3 regions of the Bacillus sp. WC2507 genome follow, and region 2 is predicted to be linked to each of the others. Evidence: predicted binding sites of a transcription regulator. Region 2 holds the regulator's gene; each other region holds the start of a gene.
What was found. Region 2 encodes NrdR, which represses ribonucleotide reductase genes. Its sites were predicted from a motif close to AACACNATATATNGTGTT; they were not measured.

Region 1 (2,276 bases), 1.0 Mb from region 2:
AATCTCTCGCTCGCTTCGTACATTGATACTCAAATCTCTCTAATAATTGCTTAATTCCTAAATCTAAGTAATAATTTAATGCTTCAAAAAATGCTTCTTTTGAACCACTAATTAATGCTAATTTCACTAAGTTGATAGACGTAAATGATAAATTGCCTCTTCCAATCGCTGTTTCTTCTCCATGTATGTTAGACATAACACGGGTACGGCATCCCATGTAACATACTTCACTTTCCGGTCGTCCATCATAATGCACTGCATTAAATGGCGCATCTAAAAATGAAAAATTAGGGAATAATCGTTCAGCCGTTGTCTCTAACGCTAATTCAAATAAATCATAGTTCGGATCAGATTCTTCAAAGTTCACACCTTTTTTCATTTTAAAAATTTGAATAGGAAAAATTGGTGTTTCCCCTTTACCAAGACCAGCTTGTGTCGCTTTTAAAAGCTGTCTAACTAGTAATCGTCCCTCTTTTGATGTGTCTGTTCCATAATTAATAGAAATAAACGGTACTTGTCCCCCGCCCCTACTGTGCATACTATTTGAATTATGAACGAAAGCCTCACACGCCTGATACGCATCATTTTCCGTTTCTTTCCATGCAAATTCTTCTATTTGTTCTTTCGTAAGCGGATATGACTGTAATCGTTTCTTATGTCTCTCTACTGTTTTTCTCACATACGGAGCTAAATCAATATCAAATAGTGCAAACGATTGACCACCGTGCTGCATATTTTGATTCGCTTGAAAAATAATAGACGAAAGAGCCAACGCACTTTTAATGTCTTGCGGTTGTCTCATATGTCCATGTCCAGTATGAAAACCATTAGCAAGCATTTGCGCTAATGGAATTTGTGAACAAGTCGTCGTTCCTGTCGCATAAAAATCTAAGTCATGTGGATATAATATATTTTGATTTATCGCTTTTTTCACTTGATCTGACAATAAATTTTCAACTGCATAATATTTCGCACTCTCTGATGCGAACGTTCCCATTACTCCCATTGGAGAGCGGCCATCTACATTTGCATTTTCTTGCATTAAATCTTGTTCATTGCCGTGGACAATTGTCTCGAAAACTTTCATTAATTCTTCTCCACGTGTATTTTGTTGTAACATTTATAACCCTCCACCAATATGTTGTTGTCTTGTGATTAAAATGTTACTACATATAGTCTTGTTGTTTCTGTGAGAAATGTAACATTCCTGTGAAATTTTTTTCACGAAATAATGAATTTTTCATTTACAAAAAAGAAATGTGCTCTTTACAAATGTATGGTACAATATACGGGAAAAACTCTTTTTACCCTTTATCAACACATTTGAATAAAGGAGACTGAACTTATGGTTACTACATATCTTTTATTTATCGTTTCCTACTTACTTGGCTCGATTCCATTTGCACTAGTCGTTGGAAAAATCGGTTATGGAATCGACATTCGTGAGCATGGCAGCGGTAATTTAGGCGGAACAAATACATTCCGCACACTAGGGAAAAAAGCAGGTTTTATCGTTACAATTGCTGACATTTTAAAAGGTACATTAGCAACAAGTCTACCGATTATTTTCGGGTTAGACGTTCACCCACTCTGGTTCGGGTTAGCAGCTGTTCTTGGACATGTGTATCCGATTTTCGCGAAATTCCGTGGTGGTAAAGCAGTTGCAACTTCTGCTGGCGTGCTATTATGCTACTCACCAGTTGTTTTTGCAATATTAGCTGTTGTCTTTTTCAGCCTTTTATTTACAACAAGATACGTATCACTTTCTTCTATGGTAACAGCTGTCGTTGCCGTTATCGCATCAATTGTTAGCGGGGATAAAATCTTCATTATTGCGATGTGTTTATTAGCAGGTATGGTTATTTATAAACACCGTGCAAATATTGGACGAATTATAAATAAAACTGAACCGAAAGCAAACTTTTCAAAAAAGCAAAAATAAGATCGTAACCCACATAACGCAAAAAGAAAACGTGAAGCATATTAATAGCGTCTTTTTGCGTTATTTTTTATACTAAAGAAAAAGCAACATAATTTGGAGGAACTATACATGAATCTTTCCGTAACAAAAGAAGCAGCACAATGGTATAAAAACGAATTAAACTTACAATCGGGTGAAACACTACGCCTTTTCGTACAATACGGCGGTTGCAGTACTGTACAAAAAGGACTTTCTTTAGGTATTCGTAAAGATGATCCTGCACATCCTGCTGTTCAGACTCAAGAAGAAGGTATTAACTTCTTTATTGAAGGCGATGATGAGTGGTTCTTCGATG
Region 2 (2,276 bases):
ACTGTTGCATTAACATCTCTTCTTGTGTAGAAGGCTCTTTCTCTTTCATCACACGTGCAGCATGAGGCTGTACTCTTTCACTTAATACAGGTAACGCTTGACCATTTTCGAACTGATACCAATCACGTGCTCCTTTTCTAAGCCTTTCGATATCAATTGTCTGCATCTCTGTCACCGCACCAAGAACGATATTTTGCATCGATAACACATCTACATCATACACGTAAGCGAGTGTAATGACACATTCTCGCACTTGATCTGTAATCGCCTTTTTAGGGACAAGAGCGGACAAACCATCTACAAATAAGGAGAAATCAAAGAAATCATTCCAAACTTTTGGAGCGTCTCCCTTCTTGTTACTTGGCATCACTGTCGTTTTTGGAATACGAAGGTCCTCTTGCGCATGCTCAAGCTGTCCTGGATTAAACGAACCAAACACATCATTGAAAGAACGCGTAACATTCTCATAAGAAGCAAAATCAAATTCTTCTTCTAAGAAATATTGCTTTACTTGATTATATTTTGTCCGGCTCAATCGATTGTATAAAAAGATACTTAACACAATATCATCAAAAAATTGCTTTGGAGATAAAGGTGGTTGCAGCTCGTATATAAACATTCGAATATCTTTTTCTTTCTTAATATATACTTTTAAAAGCCCAATTGCCTCTAACTTTACTCGTTCCTCATATATTTCAGGAAGCTGCATTTGCATGGTCACCATAAGGGAATGATGTGTATTCTCTTTTCCAAATACACGATCTTGCTCTAACTCTCCCCATAGCGTCATGTACAAGCTAAAAGCTCTACTACCTATTAACGGCTGATACAACATCGTTAATACTTTTCGGTCGTAATTATGCAGTAACCCTTTCGCACTTACTTTATAACGATCAATTGGCAATAGCTCCATCCATGACTGTTTTTCCATTCTTGCTTTTCCTTTCTCTCATCCAATCTATACTCTACTTCATTCGTTCTATCTTCATTATATAATTTCTTAGCGAAAAAGAGCTATTAGCTTTCGCTTCTAGCTCTCTTATCTCATTACTTACGGTATGTAAGAGAATAAAATACAGCTTCTATTCTCTTTCTTTTTGCAGTATATCTTTTAATTCTTCAATAAATACATTTAAATCTTTAAATTGGCGATATACAGAAGCAAAACGTACGTAAGCAACATCGTCGATATCACGCAGTTCTTCCATAACAATTTCACCAATCATATCACTTTTCACTTCTGATATACCTAAATTACGAAGTTCACGTTCCACACTTTGAGTTACTTCTTCTAATTGCCTTAAAGATACTGGTCTTTTTTCGCACGCTTTAATTAAGCCGCGCAAAATCTTTTCTTTATTAAACTCTTCTCGTGTGCCTTCTTTTTTTACAACGATAAGAGGTGATTCTTCTACTCTTTCAAATGTCGTAAAGCGACTTAAACAACTTTCACACTCTCTCCTTCTTCGAATAGAGCGCCCCTCGTCTACCGGACGCGAATCTAACACTCTTGTACCATTATGAGAACAGGATGGACAACGCAATATATTCACTCCTTTACACTATACTCTTTATTTTTTCTCTACTTACTTCATCTACAATATATATACAGTATTATATAACTCATTCTAACTCTCTTACCACTTTAAGTTTCAGCACATTACTTTAACATCTCGTTTTTAAAAATAAGATGGTAGATGGGGTGATAACTTATTCGTAAGAGCTCAATTTATCTCACTAACGAGTACGTTATATGTTTCCTTTTTTATAAACTAAAAAAGAGGTGCATTATACACCTCTTTACATTTTAAATCAATTATGTTCTTTTTTAAAGAGCTTTTGTTTCTCTCTGCTTAATTTCGAAGCTACCAGTGCCTCGAGGAAGCTCGATGCTCTCACGCGTTTTCGCGTTTAAACCTTCTGCAATATATTCTGCAGCAACATTTGGATCAATACGATCCCCACAAGTATAAACATCAATACTTGCGTAACCGTGCTCCGGAAAGCTATGAATTGTTAAATGTGATTCCGAGATAATTACTACTCCACTTACACCTTGTGGTGCAAATTTATGGAAAGCAACCTCACGCACTTCAGCACCAGCTCTTAGTGCTGCATCCACAAATAATTGTTCAATATACGGCATGTCATTAAGCTTGTCGAAATCGCAATCCCAAAGTTCAGCGATCACGTGACGACCCATCGTATCCATAGTATCCATTCTACAGTTCCCCCTTGTAAATTTATTCTAACTGTTCGAATTGAAAACTAATTTG
Region 3 (2,276 bases), 3.1 Mb from region 2:
AGGAGCTATTGCCTTTGCATCTGTCTTTTTTGCTTTCCGAATCATAGTATCCCTCCTAGTTCTATTTATATATTGTAGCATAGTGGTATGGAACTTTGCATAATTGAATGTCGAAATGTTTGATATAGAGAAGTAGCTATGTTAGTATATGATATTTAGTGGACATATAGTAAAGTGATATCGTTTGCGAAATAATGAAAATGCAATGAAGGTATAGCACCTGGATAATTTTACAGTTGTTGACCTATAGAATATACGATAAAATAAAATATTGCATAGAGGTGAAATACATGGATGAACAATTAGCAAATACAATTTTGGATCAGCTGAAAAATGGTGAAATAAAGGAGTATGTTGCAACGAAAGATGTATTTTATACGTTTAGGAAAGTTGTAGTAAGTCGAGAAGATTTTAAACATATTATAGGGAACGCGCAGCGCGGCGGGCAAGTAATTTATACATATTCAGAAACGCCACGTTCGTAACTAGAAGAATATAGGGGGGAGAATTATGGGCGATTTTAAACAAGGTATATTACCACATTGGGATTATATGTGGAAAGATAGAGCCGGCAATAGATTTATGGGGATGGTCATGTATCCAGAGAAACGAAAGTGTTCGGCAAAAATGCTTCAGAAAATAAAAAGAGCATATGAAGAGGCTTTAGAAATTAAAGTAACTGTACAAGTTCAACATACATATCAGTACGTAGAAGGAATGATTGTATACTTTGATGAAGAGGCACCTGTATGTACAATGATTGATAAAGATGAAAATCCACATCATATATTTGTAAAAGATATTTTGCGTATTGAGCACTCTGAATAATCTTTTCGTAAATAAGTTGAATTTCCATAATAATAATCTTTTTCTGTAATAATTATCTTTTAGTATGTAACGCGAACCGAAAGTATATGTATAATATTTAATAAAGTAAAATTGATAAATGTAATCGTTTTTTAGAACAGATTATCGTTTCATGTCTGTTCTTTTTTGCGTGATGCTGGAGAAATATATTACTCCAGCATTTGCCGTTTTATGACAAAATATATTGGTAACTTTTTTAAAAATAAGGTTAAATTCGTTGACAACTTTTTTGAAAAGCACTTTATTGACATGAGTTTTAGAATGTTGTTTCATAGTCATTGTATTGAAAAAAATCGACTGTCTTGTCGAAAAGTAAAAGTTAAAAAAAGAAAGAATTTATACATATATCTTGTGTCTTATTTTGAAACGTAATACAATATATAGAGAAATCAAGAACAACATATAGAGAATATAGATTGGAGAGGGAGGGGTCGGAAATGTTAGTTGCATATGATTCTATGACAGGAAACGTGAAGCGTTTCATCCACAAATTAAATATGCCGGCCGTTCAAATTGATGAAGATCTAGTAATAGATGAAGACTTTATTCTTATTACGTATACAACAGGTTTTGGCAATGTACCAGAACGTGTTTTAGACTTTTTAGAGCGCAATAATGGAAAATTAAAAGGCGTATCTGCAAGCGGCAATCGTAACTGGGGAGACATGTTCGGTGCAAGTGCTGACAAAATTTCTACTAAATATGAAGTGCCTATTGTATCAAAATTTGAGTTATCTGGAACAAATAACGATGTAGAATATTTTAAGGAAAGGGTGCGGGAGATTGCGACACATTGAACTGAATAATGAAATCACGCAAATGCAGGACGGTTTTTATCAGCTTCATAAGGATAAAGAGGCATTAGAAGTCTTTATGGAAGAAGCTAGAGAGAATACCGTTTCTTTTAATAGCGTGGCAGAGCGAATGGAGTATATGAAAGAACATGATTACTATTACAACGTTCTGGACGAGTATAGCTTGGAGGAAGTAGAAGAGGTATATAACATCGCTTATGGTGAAAACTTCGAGTTCCAATCTTATATGGCAGCATCTAAGTTTTACAAAGATTATGCGTTAAAAACGAATGATCAAAAACAATACTTAGAAAGCTATGAAGATCGTGTAGCAATTGTGTCATTATACTTAGGACGCGGTGATGTTGCGAAGGCAAAACACTTCGCAAGCATGATTGTAAAACAAAACTACCAACCAGCGACACCAACCTTTTTAAATGCGGGAAGAAGCAGAAGAGGAGAAATGGTGTCTTGTTTCTTGTTAGAGATGGATGATAGCTTAAATTCAATCGGCTTTAACATTAATACAGCAATGCAATTATCGAAAATTGGCGGTGGAGTAGCTTTAAACTTATCTAAGCTACGCGCACGCGGTGAGCAAATTAAAGGTATCGA

Region 1: the regulator NrdR is predicted to act here: its motif matches at 1,163-1,180, upstream of ACUN28_RS11435 (anaerobic ribonucleoside triphosphate reductase).
Region 3: the regulator NrdR is predicted to act here: its motif matches at 1,238-1,255, upstream of nrdI (class Ib ribonucleoside-diphosphate reductase assembly flavoprotein NrdI).

What each region holds. Positions count from the first base shown of each region.
Region 1 covers NZ_JBQXPN010000001.1:2,142,201-2,144,476, reverse strand. The annotation lists gene ACUN28_RS11435 (anaerobic ribonucleoside triphosphate reductase) at 1-1,120, opposite strand, end outside; gene plsY (glycerol-3-phosphate 1-O-acyltransferase PlsY) at 1,346-1,942, shown strand; gene ACUN28_RS11425 (HesB/YadR/YfhF family protein) at 2,051-2,276, shown strand, end outside.
Region 2 covers NZ_JBQXPN010000001.1:1,146,236-1,148,511, reverse strand. The annotation lists gene ACUN28_RS06195 (replication initiation and membrane attachment family protein) at 1-931, opposite strand, end outside; gene nrdR (transcriptional regulator NrdR) at 1,083-1,544, opposite strand; gene speD (adenosylmethionine decarboxylase) at 1,829-2,212, opposite strand.
Region 3 covers NZ_JBQXPN010000001.1:4,290,906-4,293,181, reverse strand. The annotation lists gene ACUN28_RS22650 (GNAT family N-acetyltransferase) at 1-45, opposite strand, end outside; gene ACUN28_RS22645 (hypothetical protein) at 291-485, shown strand; gene ACUN28_RS22640 (hypothetical protein) at 511-828, shown strand; gene nrdI (class Ib ribonucleoside-diphosphate reductase assembly flavoprotein NrdI) at 1,305-1,664, shown strand; partial or broken gene ACUN28_RS22630 (ribonucleotide reductase N-terminal alpha domain-containing protein) at 1,651-2,276, shown strand, end outside.